2 regions of the Thermoanaerobacter sp. RKWS2 genome follow, and region 1 is predicted to be linked to the other one. Evidence: riboswitches for the same ligand, from Rfam matches in the RefSeq annotation. Region 1 holds a riboswitch; the other holds the start of a gene.

Region 1 (10,774 bases):
AAAGTCATAATAGGCGGCAGCAGCTATCATTGCCCCATTGTCTGTACAATAAATTTTATCAGGATAATGGACTCTTATTCCAATTTTCTTCGCTTCTTCTCCTAATTTTTCCCTCAAAAAACTATTAGAAGCTACCCCTCCTGCTATAGAAATTTTGCCAATATTTTTCCTCTTTGCTGCATCAATTAATTTTTTTACCAAGACCTCCACCACATTTCTTTGAAAACTAGCCGCCACATCATAAATATTCACCTCTTCTCCTTTTTGCTTTTGCCTGTTTAAATAGTTTAAAACTGCTGTTTTAAGCCCACTAAAACTAAAATCAAAATTTCCTTCCTCCATAAAAGATTTGGGAAACTCAATAGCTTCCATATTCCCCAGCTTTGCAGCCCTTTCAATAGCAGGCCCTCCAGGATATCCCAAGCCCAAAGCTCTTGCTACTTTGTCAAAGGCTTCTCCTGCTGCATCGTCCATTGTCTGTCCCATTACTTCGTACTCTCCATAATTTTTTACAAAAACAATGTGGCTATGTCCACCGGAAGCCACAAGACAAATAAAAGGAGGAGCAAAATCACCCCCTAAGTAATTTGCAGCTATGTGGGCTTCTATATGATTTACTCCTACAAAAGGCTTATTTTTTGCATACGCTAAAGCTTTACCATATGACAAACCGACTAAAAGAGCACCAACTAATCCTGGTCCATATGTAGCCGCAATTACATCTATTTCATCAAGACTTAGCTGGGCTTTTTCTAATGCTTCTGCCACTACGAAAGATATTACTTCAATATGCTTTCTTGAAGCTATTTCTGGCACTACCCCACCATATTTTTTGTGAATCTCTATTTGAGAATATATTACGTTCGACAATACTTCTTTGCCGTTTTTTACAACTCCTGCAGCTGTTTCATCGCAGGAAGATTCTATTCCTAAAATAATTATATCTTTCTCCATTATTCCACCACCATCACAAGTCGTATTTCCACATTATAATTGCATCCTCATTATTATCTTGATAATAGCCTTTTCTTCTACCTAATTGTCTAAAGCCATATTTTGCATACAAATGTTGCGCTGTTATATTTGATTCTCTCACCTCTAATGTCATGGCAGTTATTCCATTTTTCTTAGCAAGGTCAATTAAACCTTCCATAATTTTACTTCCAATTCCTTTAGATCTGTATTCCGGATGAACTGCTATATTGGTTATATGACCTTCATCTACAACCACCCAAAATCCTCCATAACCCACAATTTTGTTGTCAACTTCCGCCACTATATACTTAGCACAGCTGTTCTTTGTAACTTCACTTATAAAAGCTTCTTTAGACCAAGGAGTGCTAAAACTTAGCTTTTCAATTTCCAAGACCTCCTCCACATCTTCTTTCCTCATAGGCCTTATAATAACATCCATTAATTAACTCCCCTCGCCACTTAAACGAATTTCAGCAGCCGATTTCCTTATATACATCGGCTTGAAATCAAAGTAACTAATCACTTCTCCTTTTTTTATCTTTTGAATAGCAAGCTCTCCTATGGAAGCTGCTCTTGCCATGTTATCTTTGTCCTTTGCAAATAAAGCTTTACCCCTTATCATCTCTTGTAATTTATCTTTATAGGAATAAACACCCTCTCCTACGAACAACACTTTGTCAGAATAATTGCTTACCAACTCCGTAATTTCCTCTAAAGAATACACCCCAGCATCTATTAAAACTTCAAAATTACCACCTCTTATCAGCATTCCATAAACATTTTCATTTAAAGCATCTATGACAGGGCATATTAATCCTTCAAATTCACTGACATTATATGCAAGAGCTAAAAGAGAAGATACTCCTACAATAGGTATGTTAAGAGCATGAGCCAAACCTTTTGCAGTGGCAGCACCAATTCTAAGCCCTGTAAAAGAGCCCGGTCCTTCTGAAACAGCCACATGAGTTATTTGATTTATCGGTACTTCACACTTTTTAAGTAGTTCATCTATCATAGGCATTAAAATTACTGAATGCCTTAGATAATTTATAGAGTATTCTCCTATTATCCCCTTTTCATCTACTAATGCAACAGTAGCAGTTTTAGAAGAAGAATCTATTGCCAAAATTTTCATTGCCCCATCTCCTTTAAAAGCTCCTCATATCGTCTCCCAAAATCTTTAAATAAAATAACTCTTTCATCTTCTTTTTCTCCTTTTTGAATTATCACTTCTAACCTTTCTTTCGGAAGTAAAGGTCCTAACCTTTCAGGCCATTCAATTGCACAAACTCCTTCGTCATAAAAATATTCCTCATAACCTATGTCATAAAGGGCTGTGTAATCATCTAACCTATATAAATCAAAATGATAGAGAGGAATCCTGCCTCTATGTTCATTGACTAAAGTAAAAGTCGGGCTGGTAATTGGCTCATTTATTTCTAACCCCTTTGCAATTCCCTTGGTAAAAACAGTTTTGCCACTCCCCAGCTCACCATATAAAAGAATTATATCTCCACTCCTTAACAGCCTTCCTAATTTTTCTCCTAAAGCAATGGTCTCATCTCTATTTTTGCAAATATAAGTCTTCTTCACCAATTCTCACCCCACTCGTTATAACTTTATTATATACTATCTTTTAACAAATTAAAAAGAAAAATAATCCCCAGCATGCGCTGAGGATTCTCAAAAAAATCAATGTTTCAAAACTGGTGAAAGCTTTTTATATATCAATAAAGTGATTAACGAAAGCATAATTCCTTTTAGCACATTGAAAGGAAAAATACCATATGCTATAAGGGTTCTCACATCCACTATGTTTTTATTTGCAGCCTTACTCATACCAATGATAGCATCCATAGGCCATCCCATAACTTTTTGGTACAAAGGCAGAAAAACATAATAATTCAAAAGTGAAGCAGTAAAAGCCATCACTACTGTAGCAATTGCCATAGATATAAGGGCATTTTTTCGCGTCTTATTGAATTGATATATTATGCCTGCTGTGTATACAAATATAGAACCCACAGAAAAATTTGCAATTTCTCCAATGCCACCCGATTGAGTTATAGTAGCATGGATTATGTTTTTAATAAGCTCGACCATTACACCATATAAAGGTCCCATAGCAAAAGAAGCAACTAATGCAGGTACGTCACTAAAATCCAGCTTTAAAAAGCCAGGGAATAGAGGTACCTGAAATTCCAAGTACATCAATATAAAAGCTGTAGCAGAAAGAAATCCCACTTTTACTATGGCTTGTGTTTTGGTTTTTTCCACAATTCATCCCTCCAATTTTATTTACTAAAAAAATCCTGAAGATAAATCTTCAGGATTTTTTGTGATTTATTTCGCAAAAATAGGCACAAAAAGAAAATCTTCTCCCCTCCAGACTTTCACTGTCGGCTTTGGAATTTCACCAAATCGACCGCATGCGCGGCTCGCGGGCTATACCGCCGGTCGGGAATTTCACCCTGCCCCGAAGATTTACCTTCATCTTATTCAATTTTAATTTTATTCTCTCACTTTTATCTCTCTTTGTCAATAGTTTTTGTGAAAAATTTTTAATTTATTTTCATAAGCTTATAACTGTGCCTGCTTTTCCCTCTAAAGCTTCTAATGCTTTGCCTAAAGAAGTAATTATAGCTCGCCTTCCTACTTTTGACTTTGCAAACCTCACTGCTGCTTTAACTTTTGGAAACATACTGCCTGGTGCAAAATGGCCTTCTTCCATGTATTTTATTGCCTCTTCCACTGTCATTTTGTCAAGAAACTTTTGATTTGGCTTGTTGTAATTTATTGCTACCTTTTCAACAGCTGTAAGAATTAACAGCACATCTGCATCAATATCTTCTGCCAATTTTTCAGAAGCCAAATCCTTGTCTATTACGGCAGCTACTCCTTTTAAATTGCCATTTTCCTTAATAACAGGGATTCCTCCTCCCCCAACTGTTATTACTATTACCCCATTTTTTTCAAGTAACTTTATTGTATTAAGTTCTACAATTTCTTTTGGGTCAGGGGAGGGAACAACTCTTCTATATCCTCTTCCACTGTCTTCTACCATTTCATAACCTTTTTCTTTTATTAAAACTTCAGCTTCCTCTTTTGTGTAAAAAGGTCCTATTGGCTTTGTAGGTTTTTTAAAAGCAGGGTCATTTTTATCCACTACAACCTGTGTTATAATAGTTGCTACTTCTTTTCTGATATTTCTCTCCTTCAAAACTTCCCCTAATGCCTGTTGAATCATATATCCTATCATACCCTGGCTCTCTGCCCCACACACATCAAAAGGCATTGCAGGGACAACTCTTGATGCGACTTCATTTTGTATGACTATATTCCCCACCTGAGGACCATTGCCATGAGTAATTACAACAGAATACCCTTTTTCAATTATATCCACTAAATACCCCGCTGTCCTCTTCACTACTTCCATTTGAGCCTCTGCAGTAGGAGGCGTATTCACATCCTGCAGAGCGTTCCCTCCTAAGGCAATAACAACTTTTTCCCTCATAATGTCCTCCCCTGTAACCAATTTTAAAGCAGAGTAGCAATCATCACAGCTTTAATTGTATGTTTTCTATTTTCTGCTTGGTCCCACACTCTGGATTGTTTACCTTCTATAACATCAAAAGTAACTTCTTGTCCTTTTACTGCGGGCAAGCAATGCAAAAATATAGTATCTTCTCTTCCTGTCTTTTTCATCATTTCCTCATTCACTTGAAAAGGTCTCAAAAGAGCTTCCCTCTCTGTAGCCTTTGCTTCTTCTCCCATTGACGCCCACACATCGGTGTAAATAGCATCTGCACCTTCAAGGCCCTCTCCTGGCACACTAGTAAGTTCAAAAGTTCCTCCATTTTCAGCTGCCATTTGCCTGATTTCATCTATGAACTCCTGTGAAGGCCACAATTCTTTTGGAGAATTAATCACATAATGCATCCCCATCTTAGCGCAGCCTACCGCTAAAGTATTAGCCATGTTATTCCTTCCATCCCCTACAAATACAAGCTTTCTTCCTTTTAAATTTCCAAATTCTTCTTCTATTGTCATAAGGTCAGCCAAAACTTGAGTTGGATGATATTCGTCAGTTAAACCATTGTACACAGGAACACCTGCATATTTTGCCAAAATTTCCACGGTTTCTTGTTTAAACCCTCTAAATTCTATTGCATCAAACATTCTTCCTAAAACTCTTGCAGTATCCTCTATTGATTCTTTAGCTCCCAACTGAATGTCATCTGTTGATAAAAATACTGGATGTCCTCCTTCTTCACCAAAGGCAGTTTCAAAAGCGCATCTCGTTCTTGTGGACCTCTTTTCAAAAATGAGAGCAATAGTCTTACCTAAAAATCTTTGATGTACAACCCCTGCTTTTCTCTCTGCTTTTACTTGTTTAGCAATGTCTAAAATATATGTTATTTCTTGAGGGGTGTAATCTTTTAAAGTTAATAAACTCCTGCCCTTTAAATTAAATGCCATAGTCATCCTCCTTTTAGTAATTTTACTTTATTAATTTTATATTATCTTACCCTATTAGTCAAAAGGTTTATATATCTTCTCTCTTTAAAGGCATCGACATACACCTTGGGCCACCGCGTCCCCTCACTAATTCAGAGCCTTCAATTTCAATAACTTTTATTCCATGATTTACTAAGGTGGTGTTGGTTATCTCATTTCTGTTATATGCCATTACAACTCCTGGAGCAATGGCCAAGGTATTCGTGCTGTCATTCCACTGTTCTCTTGCTCCTGTTATCTCGTCACCTCCTCCACTTTCAATTAAATTAACTTTATCAAGGCCCAATGAAGTCTCTAAAACTTTTGTAAAGTCTTCTTCTACCTTCACTCTAATTGTTCCCTTTTCTCCTCTTGTAATCCTATAAACCTTCAATTTTTCTTTTATACCAGGATATATTAAAAATTTGTCCACATCCACCATAGTAAAAACTGTATCAAGATGCATAAAAGTTCGTTTTTTTGGAATTTCTAAAGCGATTATCTCTTGTAACTCTTCTCCTCTCTCTAAAAGAGTAAGAGAAATTTCTTCAATTGCCTGTGGGGAGGTTCTTTCACTTATTCCAATAGCTATTACTTTTTTGCTGAGAACTAACACGTCTCCCCCTCAATAGGATACTCTGAACGATAATCATACCACAATAGATTCTCCTGTACTTTTAAAGTCTTAGAATGCTTAAAAACATACTTAAGCAACATGGCTTCTCTCTTTCGAGCAGTTGTCTTCATACTGCTTATCATCACACCATTGCCAATGACCGCAGCAGGGTCTCTCATAAAATAGCAGTTTGGCAAAGGATTTATAAAAAATGGGGAATCCTTATAGACATAATCCACCAAAGATTGAGGCTCCACCTCATGCACTTCTTTTTCAAAAGTCCTGCAATAGCGTAGTCCACTATTTCCTTGGGGGTTCTTTCCTTTAAAAAATTTGTAATTGTTTTCTTAACTTCTAAAGAAGTATTCATATATGAAACCAAATCATATATAAAAAACTCTTTTATTCCAGTATCCTGTAAAACCTCTTCCAATAAATCTTCTAAATAATAAACTGTCACTCCGTTTTCTTTTAAAGCTTGCGCAAATTTGTCGTGTTCCTCCTGAATCCTTTTAAGCCAGGGAATATCATCAAAAAGAAGCTCACTTAAAAACTCAGGGGTCAACCTTTCTAATTCTTTACCAGGCCTATGAAGGAGGACAGAATTTAATTTTCCAATCTCAGAATAGACTCGCAAGCAATTTGTGTTTTTCTCCAACTCTATAACCCCCTCTGTCCCTTTTACTATATTACCTATCCATCAACTTTATACACCTATAGTATAAATCAATAAAATAACTTTTGCAATTTAACTCAGTAAATTAATGTAAACGTTTTGTATAAAAATAATTTAAAAAAATCTTTTGTTTGTAAAGTTTTAAATAATTATTCAAATATCCCAAGATAAAGCCTTAAAAATTCCCCAAATAAAACATGGCCTGAATAAAAATAAATCATAGAATTTCAAACTGCATAAAAAATTTTTTAAAGTTATAAAAAATTATGAGGCTATTTATTCAGACTCCTCTAAATAAATAGCCCCATGACAGTTTATGCTTTATGTACTAATTTCCCATTAATAAATACATATTTTGTCCTTGTCTTCACTTCCAATGGATCTCCATCAAAGACTGCAATATCAGCGTCTTTCCCTTTTTCAATGCTTCCCACCCTGTCGTCAACTCCTAAAATTTTCGCAGGGTTTATGGTGATGGCTTTTAAAGCCTCCATTTCATCCATACCATCTTTTACAGCTAAAGCAGCACATAGAGGCAAGTAATTGAGAGGTATTACAGGGTGGTCTGTCATTATCGCAACTGTAAGTCCTGCTTTTGAAAGAATACCTGCTGTCTTAAAGCTTAGATTTACAAGCTCAATCTTTGACCTTTCAGACAATGAAGGTCCCACAATAACTTTAGCATTTTCTTTCACCAATTCATCAACAATTAAATGGCCATCAGTACAATGGTCAATGGTTATATCTACATTAAATTCTTTTGCAATTCTTAAAGCTGTAAAAATATCATCTGCTCTATGAGCATGAGCTTTCAGTGGAATTTCTCTCTTTAATACTTTTACCAATGCTTCAAGACCTAAGTCCCTTTCAGGCTTTTTGTCTTCCTCTGCATGCTCCATCTTTTCCATGTACTCCTGAGCTTTTATAAGCTCTTGCCTTAAAAGAGCCGCAACCGCCATTCTAGTTGAAGGCATTTTATGCTGCTCATGGTAAACGGATTTAGGATTTTCACCAAAAGCGACTTTTATCGCTGCTGGTTCTTTTACTATCATATCATCTATTCTTTTACCATAAGTTTTTATAACCGCAAACTGTCCTCCTATAACATTAGCACTGCCAGGACCTGTCGCAACAGTCGTAACCCCTGCTTGATAAGCCTCCTCAAAATACTTATCCATTGGATTTATTCCATCAATCGCTCTAAGTTGCGGAGTTATAGGGTCTGTCGCTTCGTTTCCATCTGCTCCTTCAAATCCCATAGCGTTTTCCCACATTCCAAGATGGCAATGAGCATCAATTAAGCCCGGCATAACAGTTAAGCCTTGAACATCAATCACTTCTGCATCCAAAGGAGCAATCAAATCCTCTCCAACATCTACAATTTTCCCGTCGTCGATGAGCACGTCTCCTTTTTCATAAATTTTGCCGGCCATTGTCAGGATTTTTCCACCTTTTAATAAGTACATATAATTCCCCCTGAATTCATTATATATTAACATTATAGCACAAAGAAACAATTTTATGAAATCATTATCTTTACAAAACATATTCACTAAACTTTTCTGTTCAACCACGTCAAATCTTACTTTTTTAAAGTTTTTTTAATTTTTCCATTATGACATCTTTTTTATAAATTCCTATTAAAAACAATAATACTGCGATAATTGCAACGATACCTGCCATAAAGTAATTTTTATTTCCCAAATTTGCCCCTATATAGGCTGAAAAAAATATGCCTGGAAGTCTCGCAAAAAGAGTAATGATGAAAAAATTGTAAAACTTAACCGGTGTAATTCCTGCAATGTAGGAAAGGGCATCTTTAGGCATTCCAGGTATAAAAAACAACAAAAAAAGAATAGTTTCTCCTTTAGGATTGTTTATAATATAATCAAATTTTTTCAAATTTTCCTCTGAAACAATACTTATCACAAAATTATAACCTAAAACTCTGGCTATCAAAAAGCAAATAAGAGAACCTATAGTAATACCTATGACAGAATATAAAGTGCCTAAAAAAGTCCCAAAAAGGTATCCCCCTGCAATTTGCACTACTTCTCCTGGTATGACAAATACGACCACTTGAAGTATTTGAAGTCCTATAAATACAATAATACCAAGTCTTCCAAAGCTGTGTATCCACTGTCTAAATTTATCGGGGCTGTTAATTAGTATAGTTAAATTCTTCCCAAAAGTCACCATAGCCACTATTAATGCAATGACAAAAATGACGATTAAAATTAAATTTACTATGTTAGTTTTGTTAATTTTCATCCACCCGCACCTCAGTAAATTTATAGCTCTCTCTTATTATATATTGATGTGCATGCAGTATCAAGCTGTAAAACATTAGAATCTCATTAAAAATCTAACTTTACTTAGTATTCATTCAAAGCCATGTCAATAAAAGCACTGTCTATACAAAAAACCGGCATTTTACTGCCGGTTTTGCAACATCCAATTGCCTATGTATTTTTTAATCATTTCCCTCTACTTCTTCATCGGTGCCGTATACACTGTTTGTGACTGTCTCATTTGTATTTGCGTACACATCCTGAGATACTGTACTTTCCTCAGAATTATTTTCTATTTCCGTTTGATTCTCTTCTTCAATTTCTATATCTCCTGTTTCTTTATCGTAATTTACTTTTCCCCCTAAAATCTCAGATATAAATCTAACTGGCACAAATGTTCTATTACTTATTTCCATTGCCGGAACGTCTAAAGTATATTCTTTACCGTTTACTAAAACTTTTGTTTCACCTAAAACAAGTTGAATTGTTGTATCGCCTTTTGTAATAGTAACCGTCTTAGTCTCTCGATCCCAATCCACTTTTGCTCCCAAGCCGTTCATTACAGCTCGTACAGGAATTAATGTTCTTTCATCTTTTATCACTGGAGGTACGTCGTCAAATTTAATCTCTTTTTTGTTGACAAATACCTTCCCTTTAAATTCCTTAGCTTTCACGCTAGCTTCTAATTTTGTCTGCGTTTGGACTTCTACCTTATTTTTAGTTTCTCCTTTTGCCTCTAATTTAGTTTCTGTTTTAATTTTTAGCTCATGTTTCGCCTTATCTGGCTTTGCATAGACTGTTAAAGCAGAAGAAAAAACGAGTAACCCCATAAGCACAAAAGCTAATATTTTCTTCATACTCTTCTTCCTCCTTTGTTTGATTTACCTTATTTTCACTATATAATTTCGGAGGAAGAAATAAATTTTTAGTGGGTACTAATTAAAAAATTTTTTTATTTCATTGAAAGAGAAATTCTATTTCTCTCAATGTCAACACTTAAAACTCTCACTTTTACAATGTCTCCCACTGAAACCACATCAAGAGGATGTTTTATGTAGCTTTGAGACATCTCAGAAATGTGGACAAGCCCATCAGTATGAACCCCTATATCTACAAAGCAGCCAAAATCAGTGACATTTCTAACTGTTCCCATAAGCTCCATGCCTGGTTTTAGCTCATTTATAGTCATTACATCAGACCTCAAAATTGGCTTAGGCAAATCCTCTCTGGGATCTCTTCCAGGTTTTTTAAGCTCTGAAACTATATCATAAAGAGTAGGAAGTCCTATATCGTATTCCTCTGAAATCCTCTCTAATCCGTATTCTTCTAGAGAATTAGCAAAATCTTTTAACTTTTTTCTATCTAATTTTTCTTTTTTATATCCAAATTTTTTCAAAAGTTTTTCTAAAGTTTCGTACCTCTCTGGGTGAACTGCTGTTGAATCAAAAATATTGTCTCCATCTAAAATCCTTAAAAAACCGGCACATTGTGTAAAAGTGGCTTCTCCTAATCTTTTTACATTTTTAAGCTGCTCCCTATTTGTGAATTTCCCTATTTGATTTCTATATTCTACAATATTCTTGGCAATAGCAGCATTTATTCCTGAAACGTATTTTAATAAAGATACTGATGCAGTGTTTAAATCAACTCCTACGCTGTTTACACAATCTTCTACAACACCGTTTAAAGCATCTCCCAGTTTTTTCTGGTCTACATCGT
Region 2 (10,774 bases), 570 kb from region 1:
AATGACCAGGTGGGACGACATATGGTCCAAAATTGCCTTTCATAGGTTCTTTTATATAGGGCTCCTTAACTACTTTTCCATTTCTTATTAACTGACCATTTTTTATTTCAATTACATCTCCACCAATGCCAATAACTCTTTTTACAAAATTAACTTTTGGGTCGTCAGGAAAACGAAATACTACAATATCTCCTCGTTTTACAGGTTCAAACCTGTATATAAACTTGTTTACAATAAATTTATCATTTATTTGAATAGTATTTAACATTGAACCTGTGGGTACATCTACCAATTCAAAAACATAAGTTCTTATAAACATTGCAATTAAAAAAGCAAGAGCTATAGTAAATATCCAGCTTAATATTTCTTTTTGTACATTTTTGCCCATATTTTCTCTCCTCACTTAAAAGTACAGTGATATTATAGCATAAACTTCAAACAAATTCTAATTTTTTTATTTTGTATGCATATTTTTCTAATATATGTCAATAATAAAATTAAAGAATTATTTGGGAGAGATGTAAAATGAGAGAAATAGAATATCTTCTAGATTTAGCCGAAATAAAAGACACAGAGTACAAAAATTTATTGGCTTTACTTTCCCTCATAGATTTACTAGTAGAAAAAGGAATTATAACGCAAGCGAACTTGCCCAAAAATCAAAAGAAATAGCAAAAATAAAAACCGCCCTTTAAAAAATCCGTTTCGGCGGATTTTTTTATTATAGTCAATAATTACTCTTAATGATAGACTTTCATCAATTCTCATATTATAATAAAGAAAAAGGAGGTCAAAACGGTGAATAATTTTCTATTGAGATACGGTGATATAATAAAAAAAACACTGCTCATTGTTGCTGTCTTTATTATATTTTACTTAATCATATTTAAAATTATTCCTTTCTTGATGCCATTTGTAGTGGCTTTGCTTTTCGCTGTGATAATCGATCCTGGTGTAAATTTCTTAGAGAAAAAATTAAAGGTGCCGAGAGGATTAGCATCCTTTATTTTACTTTTGATATTAATAGGCGTGATAGGATCACTTATTGCAATATCAATAACACAACTTATATATGAACTAAGTTCTCTTGCGGAAATAAGTACAAATTATGCAAATACTATTAATGACATAATTTTAAATCTCGTTGATAGAATAAGAATGTATTACGTAACATTACCCCCAAATATTACATCCCTTATTGAAAACAACATGCAATCGATTTTAAACTATATATCATTATTTGCAAAAAATCTTGCTACATGGCTTTTGAATTTTGCAACAAAATTGCCTAATTTTTTCTTTATGACTTTGATAACACTCGTTGCTACTTTTTTTATAAGCAAAGATAAACAGCTTATACTAGATTTTATAAAAAGGCAGATTCCATCTCATTGGGCACAGCATGCAAAAAATATTCAGGTAGACCTTTTAAAGACATTTTTCGGTTATCTGCGAGCAGTAGCAACAATAATGCTTATAACCTTTTTGGAAGTCTCCATAGGCCTTGCAATGATAGGTTTTGACTATCCATTTCTATTGGGTCTTCTTGTAACCATTGTAGATGCATTGCCCGTACTTGGTTCTGGTGCTGTCATGGTACCATGGGCGCTTTATAACATCATAATGAAAAACTACATGGTAGGGATATATCTTTTAATACTGTACGGCTTGGTGGTAGTTGTAAGACAAATGATAGAGCCTAAGATTGTAGGTCAGAGTATCGGACTTCATCCTCTTGTTACGCTTTTATCTATGTTTATAGGTGCAAAACTTTTCGGTGCTTTAGGGCTTGTAATAGGGCCTGTATTTGTAGTAGTATTTAAAGCTCTTCAAAAAGCAGAAATTATTCCTCCTTGGAAATAAAATAAGGGCATTTTGCCCTTATTTTATTTCATCTATTAGATTTGCCATCTCTATTGCTGTAACGGCTGCCTCAAAACCTTTATTCCCACCTTTTGTTCCCGCCCTTACAATAGCTTGCTCAATTGTATCTGTGGTAAGAACGCCGAATATAACTGGAACTTCTGTATCAAGAGATATTTTTGCAATACCTTTTGATACCTCATTTGCAACGTAATCAAAATGGGGTGTCTCTCCTCTTATTACTGCTCCAAGTGCAATTACTGCATTATATCTTTTAGATTCAGCCATCTTTTTAGCTATAAGTGGTATTTCAAATGCTCCAGGTACCCATGCAATTTCAATATCTTCATTTAAAGCACCATGCCTTTTTAGGGCATCAAGTGCTCCTTCGAGAAGTTTGTTAGTTATAAATTCATTGAATCTGCTTACCACAATTCCAAATTTCTTTCCTTCTACCGTAAGTTTTCCTTCGTATATTTTCATAACTATGCACTCCCCTTACTAGTGTTCTTCACTGTGCTTATAATTACATTCAATTCACTTTTTGCATAGCATTTCACACTTCCAAAATTAGATGTCCCATTTTTTCTTTTTTTGTTTTGAGATATTTTTCATTATAATAATTTGGACAAATTTCTATAGGAATCCTTTCTACAACCTCAAGACCATAGTCTAATAATTCCATAATTTTTTGCGGATTATTTGTCATAATCCTTATCTTTTTAACTCCTATATCTTTCAAAATCTGGGCAGCTATGCTGTATTCTCTTAAATCGGGTGGAAAGCCAAGCTTAATATTCGCTTCAACAGTATCAAACCCTTGATCCTGCAAATGATACGCCTTAATCTTGTTTAAAAGTCCTATACCCCTTCCTTCCTGTCTCAGATAGACTAGTACTCCTCCTTCCTGTCCTATTCTTTCCATTGCCGCATGAAGCTGGTCACCACAGTCACATCTTAATGACCCCAATATATCCCCCGTCAGGCACTCTGAATGTATCCTCACAAGTACAGGATCCCTATTTATGTCTCCTTTAATCAGAGCTACATGCTGTTTTCCTGTTAATATTTCTTCATACCCGACAATTTCAAAATTCCCATATTTTGTTGGAAGTTTCGCCTGTGCTACCCTTCTCACAAGTATTTCATTTTTCATTCTGTACTCTATTAAATCTTCAATAGATATAATCCTCAACCCAAATTTTTTTGCAAACTCCAAAAGGTCAGGCAGCCTTGCCATATTTCCATCATCTTTTATGATTTCGCATATTACTCCAGCAGGTTTGAGTCCCGCAAGAACTGCAAGGTCTACAGCTGCTTCTGTATGTCCTGCTCTTACTAAGACACCACCATCTTTTGCTCTTAAAGGAAAGATATGTCCTGGCTTTGTAAAATCTTCTGGCTTTGAATTATCATCTACTAATTTATTCACCGTTAGTGCTCTTTCGAAGGCAGAAATACCAGTGGTACATTCTTTATAGTCTACAGATACAGTAAAAGCAGTTTCTTTATGGTCAGTGTTATTCTCAACCATCTGGTAAATGCCAAGGTCATCAAGTCTCTTTTCTGTCATTGGAACACATACAAGACCCCGTCCATACTTTATCATAAAGTTGATATGTTCTCCGGTAACTTTTTCTGCTGCCATGACTAAGTCGCCTTCATTTTCCCTGTTTTCATTATCAACAACAATAATCATTTTTCCTTGCTTTATATCTTCTATTGCATCTTCTATCCTATCAAACATAGTCTTTCCTCCTTAACTTAGAAAAGTCATCTAAATCTATATAAATCCATTTTCTTTCAATAAATCTTTTATATCCTTTTGCGCTATTAGTTTTTCTACATACTTAGAAAGTATATCAACTTCGATATTCACACTATCTCCTACCCTTTTATAACCCAATGTCGTCTTAAGCATTGTATGTGGAATAATTGAAACAGTAAAATAATCATCTCCATCTTCAACAACCGTTAAACTTATACCATCTACCGCAATGCTTCCCTTACGCACAATGTATTTTGTAAATTCTTTATTGATAGCTATCTTAAATATAAAAGCATTTTTTTCCTGCCTTTTGTCTATGATTTTTCCAGCGCAATCTATATGACCAGTTACGATATGCCCACCCATTCTCCTTCCAACTTGAAGTGCTCTTTCAAGATTGACAATGTTTCCAATTTTTAAATCTTTTAAATTGCTTGCTCTCATGGTTTCAGGCATAACGTCAGCTACAAAACTTTCGTTTGACATATTAGTAACAGTTAAGCATACACCGTTAACTGCTATACTATCACCTATTTTTGTTCCCTCAAGGACTTTGCTACATTTTATAACAATTTTTGTAAAAGTACCATGTATAATATTTTTAACAGTTCCTGTTTCTTCTATAATTCCAGTAAACATACGCCATAACCTACTTTCTTACATATGCTGTTATTAGTATATCATCATCTATTCTATCAATCTCTATATTTTTTAATTCTATTGAATTTTCTATATTTGAAAAGCCTATACCTTCTACAGGTGTTAAAGCATTTTCTCCTCCTACTATTCTAGGTGATATAAAAAACATAACTTTATCAACAATTCCCTCTTTAAGTGCAGACCAATTTAATGTCCCACCGCCTTCAATCAATACACTATCAATCCCCCTCTCTCCAAGTTTTATCATTAGCTCTTTTAAAGGTACTTTTCCATTGTCGTTTTTTAATATAATAACTTCAATATCCATATCTTCAAGTTTCTTTCTTACACTGTTTGGCATAAGTTCTGTTGTAGCAATTATCGTTTTTGCCGCTTTGTCTCTTATTACATTTGAGGCAAGTGGCGTTCTACCTCTACTATCCACAATAATCCTTACAGGACTTTTGTACCCCTCTAACCTTGTTGTAAGCATTGGGTTATCCTTAATTACTGTATTTACCCCAACCATAATCGCGGATACACGTCCTCTTATTTTATGAGCAAATTTTCTTGATTTCTCATTTGTAATCCATTTAGAATTTCCATTATAACAAGCAATCTTCCCATCAATGCTCATAGCAGATTTTAATATTACAAATGGAATTTTTGTCGTAATATATTTAACAAATATTTCGTTGAGTTTCCTCGCTTCTTTCTCCATCATCCCCACATGTACTTCTATTCCCGCCTCTTTTAACCTTTTTATACCATTTCCGCTAACTTTGGGATTTGGGTCTTCCATCGCTATATACACTCTCTTAATGCCAGATTTAATTATTTCTTCAACACAAGGAGGCGTTTTGCCATAATGGCTGCAAGGTTCAAGTGTTACAAACATAGTAGAACCTTTAACATCTTCAACTGCATTTTTTAATGCATTTACTTCAGCATGGGGACCTCCAAAATATTCATGATAACCCTCACCTATTATTTTTCCATTTTTAACTATTACAGCACCCACAAGTGGATTAGGGTTTGTATGTCCCCATCCTTTTTCAGCCAGTTTTAAAGCCATTTTCATATATTCTTCCAATTTAATCCCTCCTATACTAAAAAACCCAGAAGGTTAAACCTTCAGGGTTAAAAAATCCCCAGAGAACATATTCCCTGAGGAATATTTCTCCTTCTCCCATCCAGACTTTAACTGTCGGCCTCGGAATTTCACCGAGTCTGCCAAAAGGCTCGCGGGCTATACCGCCGGTACGGAATTTCACCGATCCCCGAAGGTTTTATCCAATTGTATTTTCAACAGTACCACCTGCAGGAATAAAAGGAAGCACCATCTCATCTTTGTCTATAATACATTCTATCATAAAAGGTCTATTTTCGCTATAGGCTTTTCTAAAAGCTTTTTCGAATTCTTCCTTTGTTGTAACTCTTATTCCTTCTACTCCAAAGTCATTTGCAAGCTTAGCAAAATTCAAATTTGCGTTCAAATCTGTCTGCGAAAATCTCTTGTCATACAAAAGATTTTGCCACTGTCTTACCATTCCTAAAGTTTGGTTGTTGAGTAGTACCGTTATAACCGGAATATTATATACAGCAGCTGTTTCTAAGGCATGTATATTCATTCTTAAACTTCCATCACCTGCAATGTTTACAACTCTTTTATCTGGCTTTCCCACTTGTGCACCTATTGCAGCAGGAAGCCCAAAGCCCATTGTCCCTAGTCCTCCTGAGGTAACAAAAGTCCTGGGCTGTTTAAATTTATAATACTGCGCAGCCCACATTTGATTTTGTCCCACTTCAGTGGCTATTATAAGGTCATCGTTTGAAAGCTGTTGAATTTTTTCTACTATCCACTGAGGCCTCAAAACTTCATCGTTTTTATACTTTAATCCGTGCTTTTCTCTCAAGAAAGAAACTTCCTCTAACCATTCTTTTCTCTCAATGAATGGAAGTTTATTCGTTAAAAGTTTCAATACTTCTTTTACTTTACCTATAATTGCTACCTCTACTTCCACGTTTTTCCCTAATTCTGCAGGGTCAATATCAATATGGACTATTTTGGCATTCGGTGCAAGTCCTCCTGCTTTGCCAGCGACTCTGTCGCTAAATCTCGTTCCTATCGCTATCACAAGGTCTGACCTATATACAGCCAAATTTGCAAATCTGCTTCCATGCATGCCAATAAGACCTAATGACAAAGGATGGTCTTCTGGAAAGCATCCTAACCCCATTAAAGAAGTAGCAACAGGTATATTGGTCTTCTCTGCAAATTCTATAAGTTCCTCTGATGCTTCTCCCCAAATCACTCCTCCTCCTGCAAATATTACAGGTTTTCTACTTTGCAAAATGAATTCAATGGCTTTGTCTAACTCTTTTTGCGAAACTATTCCATTGACATTGTTTTTTATATTAATACTATCTCCCATTTCCTTAACATATTCTATATCAGCATTCTGTATATCTTTTGGAATATCTACTAACACAGGACCAGGCCTTCCACTTTTGGCTATTGCAAATGCCTGCCTTATTGTATCTGCCAGTTTATCAGGAGACTTTACAATAAAGTTGTGTTTAGTTATAGGCATTGTAATTCCTGTTATGTCAACCTCTTGAAAAGCGTCTTTCCCTATGAGATTTGTAGGAACCTGTCCTGTTATCGCCACAACAGGTACTGAATCCATATAAGCATTAGCTATACCCGTTACAAGATTGGTAGAACCGGGGCCAGAGGTAGCAAAGCAAACCCCTACCCTTCCCGTAACTCTTGCATAACCATCTGCCATATGGGCTGCCATTTGCTCGTGAGTAGCTAAAATATGCCTTATATCAGAGTCATAAAGAGCATCATAAATGGGAATAACTGCTCCTCCTGGTATGCCAAATATAGTATCAACGCCCATCTCTTTTAAAACTTCTATAACTACTTGCGCTCCTTTTAACTTCATATACCTCCCCCTTAAAAACTGCACCTGTATTTGCAGAAGTCACCTGTTCTGCATATCTTGCCATATAACCAGTTTTTATCTTTGGTTCAGGTCTTACCCATCTTTTCATTCTTTCTTTAATCTCCTCATCAGTTAATTTCACATTAATTTTTCTTGCGGGAATATCAATTTCAATAATATCCCCATCTTCAATAATCGCTATTTCTCCTCCTTCCATAGCTTCCGGAGAGACGTGTCCTATGGAAGCTCCTCTTGTTGCACCTGAAAATCTACCGTCTGTTATAAGAGCGACATCTTTGTCAAGTCCCATACCTGCAAGGGCTGAAGTAGGACTTAACATTTCTCTCATTCCCGGCCCACCTTTTGGACCTTCGTATCTTATTACTACCACATCGCCTTTCTGTATTTTCCCACCATATATTGCTTCAATAGCCTCTTCTTCAGAATTAAATACCTTTGCTGGTCCTTCATGTCTTAACATCTCTTTTGCTACAGCAGATGCTTTTACAACAGCTCCTTCTCTTGCAATGTTCCCGTACAGTATCGCAAGACCTCCAGTACTGCTGTAAGGGTTGTCTATTGGCCTTATCACATCATGATTTAAAATTTTCGCGTCTTTTATATTCTTTCCCAATGTCTTTCCTGTAACTGTTAACACTTCAGTATTTATGAGATCAGCTTTCGTCAGCTCTTTTAAAACAGCTGAAATTCCGCCTGCAAAATAAAGGTCCTCTATGTGGTATTTCCCTGCAGGACTTAATTTACATAAATTAGGTACTCTTGTACTAATCTCATTAATCTCATTTAAAGGTATATCTACGCCTGCCTCATGAGCTATAGCTTTTAAGTGCAATACTGTATTTGTAGAACCACCTAAAGCCATGTCTAAACTAAAGGCGTTTATAAATGCCTCTTTTGTAAGTATATCGGAAGGTTTAATTCCTCTCTCTACAAGCTCCATGATTTTCATTCCAGCTTGTTTTGCAAGTCTTATCCTTTCAGAATAAACAGCTGGAATTGTGCCATTTCCTGGAAGTCCCATTCCTAAAGCTTCTGTCAAGCAATTCATAGTATTTGCGGTAAACATACCAGAGCAGGAACCACAGGTAGGGCAAGCGTTAAGCTCTATCCTGTAGAGGTCTTCCTCAGTGATTTTACCAACCTTGTGAGCCCCTACCGCCTCAAAAACACTGCTCAAATCACAGGTATCTCCATTACACTTTCCTGCAAGCATTGGGCCTCCGCTTACAACTATTGCAGGAATATTTAGGCGTGCTGCTGCCATAAGCATTCCCGGTACTATTTTGTCGCAATTAGGTATAAGCACAAGCCCGTCAAACCCGTGGGCCATTGCCATGATTTCAATGCTATCTGCAATAAGTTCTCTACTCCCTAAAGAGTATTTCATACCTTTATGGTTCATGGCAATGCCATCACAAACACCAATAGTGGAAAACTCTATAGGGGTTCCTCCTGCCATTCTGATGCCTGCTTTTACAGCTTCAGCTATTTTGTCTAAATGCATATGACCTGGTATAATTTCATTTTTTGAGTTTGCAACTCCTATAATAGGCCTTTTTATCTCTTCATAAGTCAAGCCTAAAGCATATAAAAGTGACCTATGCGGCGCCTTTTCAACTCCTTTTTTTATGCTATCGCTTATCAATCTCCTCACCCCTTTACATACTCTACCACTTTATCTCCCATCTCCTGAGTATTTAAAATTATTCCTTTTCCTAAATCAAAAGTCCTATAACCTGCCTCTAAAACTTTATTTACTGCATCCTTTATGTCATTAGCAGCATCTATAAGGTCAAAAGAATATTCCAGCATCATAGCAACTGACAGTATTGTAGCTAAAGGATTTGCTTTTTTTGTTCCAGCAATATCTGGAGCAGAACCGTGTATAGGTTCATAAAGCCCCACTTTATCTTCTCTTAAGCTAGCAGAAGGAAGCATACCTATAGAACCTGTAAGTTGGGAAGCCTCGTCACTTAATATATCGCCAAACATATTGGAAGTGAGAATTACATCAAATTGAGAAGGATTTTTAATTAGTTGCATAGCACAATTATCTACATACATATGGTTTAACTCAACATCAGGATATCTCTTACTTATTTCTTCTACCGTTTTTCTCCACAATCTTGAAGAATCCAAAATGTTTGCCTTGTCTACAGAAGTGACTTTCTTTTTCCTCTTTAAAGCCGCTTCAAAAGCAATAACCGCTATCCTTTCTATCTCTGAAGTCTGGTACACTTCTGTATCATAAGCCTTAAAACCATAATCTATAGCAACTGTTCCTCTCGGTCCAAAATAAATGCCACCAGTAAGTTCTCTTACCACAAGAATATCTAAACCCTCTTGTAATAACTCGTTTTTTAAAGGAGAAGCTTCTTTTAAAGGAGGATAAAGAACAGCAGGCCTTAGATTTGCATAAACCCCTAGGCTTTTTCTTAAAGCCAGAAGACCCGCTTCTGGCCTTTTATCCCCCTCAAGGTCATCCCATTTATGTCCACCTACTGCTCCCAAAAGAACAGCATCGCTGGAAAGACATGCATTTTTTGTCTCTTCCGGATAGGGAACACCATATTTATCTATAGCTTCTCCTCCAAAGGGATACTTTTTTACATCAAATTTAAGTTTGTACTTGTCTTCTATAGCAGACAAAACTTTTAACCCTTCTTCTATGACTTCAGGTCCAATTCCATCTCCAGGCAAAACAGCAATTTTAAACAATGTCACACCTTCTCTCTGACATAATTTATAAGTCCACCATATTTCATTATTTCTTTTATGAAGTCAGGAAAGGGTTGAGCTTTAAATTCTGTTCCCTTAGTCAAATTTTTTATGATTCCATTATCTGTATCAACCAAAACAATATCACCTTCTTCAATCCCATCTACTGCCTCTTTGCATTCTAATATCGGAAGCCCTATATTTATCGCATTTCTGAAAAAAATTCTTGCAAACGACTTAGCAATTATACAGGATATACCAGATGCTTTAATAGCAATTGGCGCATGCTCTCTGGAGGATCCACTACCAAAATTTTCACCTACAACCAGTATATCTCCTTCTTGAACTTTGTTTTTAAACTCTTTGTCTAAATCTTCCATGCAATGCTGTGCCAATTCTTGTGGGTCTGATGTGTTTAAATACCTTGCTGGTATTATAACATCTGTATCTATATTGTCCCCATATTTTATGGCTTTCCCCTGCATCATTCTACCTCCTCTGGACTTACGATATATCCTGCAATAGCTGAAGCCGCCGCAACAGCTGGACTTGAAAGATACACTTCACTCTCAGGATGTCCCATTCTTCCTACAAAATTTCTATTAGTAGTAGCCAGTGCCCTTTCTCCTTTAGCCAGAATTCCCATATGTCCGCCAAGGCAAGGTCCACACGTAGGAGTAGATACTGCCGCACCTGCTTTTATAAACTCTTCGATGTAACCTCTTTTAACACATTCTAAGTATATTTCCTGTGTTGCAGGAAAAATTAAAAGTCTTACATCAGGATGAACCTTTTTGCCTTTCAATATCTT

The links. A riboswitch is a leader RNA that binds a small molecule or an ion and turns the genes downstream of it on or off. The one in region 1 is predicted to bind FMN.
Region 2: it holds a riboswitch for FMN, as region 1 does, so the genes downstream of both, ribD (bifunctional diaminohydroxyphosphoribosylaminopyrimidine deaminase/5-amino-6-(5-phosphoribosylamino)uracil reductase RibD) here and OEI98_RS02995 (ECF transporter S component) in region 1, are expected to answer to the same signal.

What each region holds. Positions count from the first base shown of each region.
Region 1 covers NZ_CP110888.1:593,884-604,657, reverse strand. Annotated here, with positions in the region: gene tsaD (tRNA (adenosine(37)-N6)-threonylcarbamoyltransferase complex transferase subunit TsaD) at 1-954, opposite strand, end outside; gene rimI (ribosomal protein S18-alanine N-acetyltransferase) at 968-1,414, opposite strand; gene tsaB (tRNA (adenosine(37)-N6)-threonylcarbamoyltransferase complex dimerization subunit type 1 TsaB) at 1,418-2,110, opposite strand; gene tsaE (tRNA (adenosine(37)-N6)-threonylcarbamoyltransferase complex ATPase subunit type 1 TsaE) at 2,107-2,568, opposite strand; gene OEI98_RS02995 (ECF transporter S component) at 2,668-3,252, opposite strand; FMN riboswitch at 3,345-3,463, opposite strand; gene arcC (carbamate kinase) at 3,548-4,489, opposite strand; gene argF (ornithine carbamoyltransferase) at 4,513-5,454, opposite strand; partial or broken gene arcA (arginine deiminase) at 5,522-6,746, opposite strand; gene OEI98_RS02965 (amidohydrolase) at 7,079-8,230, opposite strand; gene OEI98_RS02960 (TVP38/TMEM64 family protein) at 8,355-9,035, opposite strand; gene OEI98_RS02955 (copper amine oxidase N-terminal domain-containing protein) at 9,238-9,912, opposite strand; gene OEI98_RS02950 (Tex family protein) at 10,008-10,774, opposite strand, start outside.
Region 2 covers NZ_CP110888.1:19,107-29,880, reverse strand. Annotated here, with positions in the region: gene lepB (signal peptidase I) at 1-388, opposite strand, end outside; gene OEI98_RS00130 (hypothetical protein) at 526-672, shown strand; gene ytvI (sporulation integral membrane protein YtvI) at 799-1,863, shown strand; gene ribE (6,7-dimethyl-8-ribityllumazine synthase) at 1,882-2,346, opposite strand; gene OEI98_RS00115 (bifunctional 3,4-dihydroxy-2-butanone-4-phosphate synthase/GTP cyclohydrolase II) at 2,420-3,610, opposite strand; gene OEI98_RS00110 (riboflavin synthase) at 3,647-4,270, opposite strand; gene ribD (bifunctional diaminohydroxyphosphoribosylaminopyrimidine deaminase/5-amino-6-(5-phosphoribosylamino)uracil reductase RibD) at 4,281-5,363, opposite strand; FMN riboswitch at 5,448-5,562, opposite strand; gene ilvB (biosynthetic-type acetolactate synthase large subunit) at 5,560-7,224, opposite strand; gene ilvD (dihydroxy-acid dehydratase) at 7,169-8,899, opposite strand; gene leuB (3-isopropylmalate dehydrogenase) at 8,896-9,963, opposite strand; gene leuD (3-isopropylmalate dehydratase small subunit) at 9,966-10,448, opposite strand; gene leuC (3-isopropylmalate dehydratase large subunit) at 10,448-10,774, opposite strand, start outside.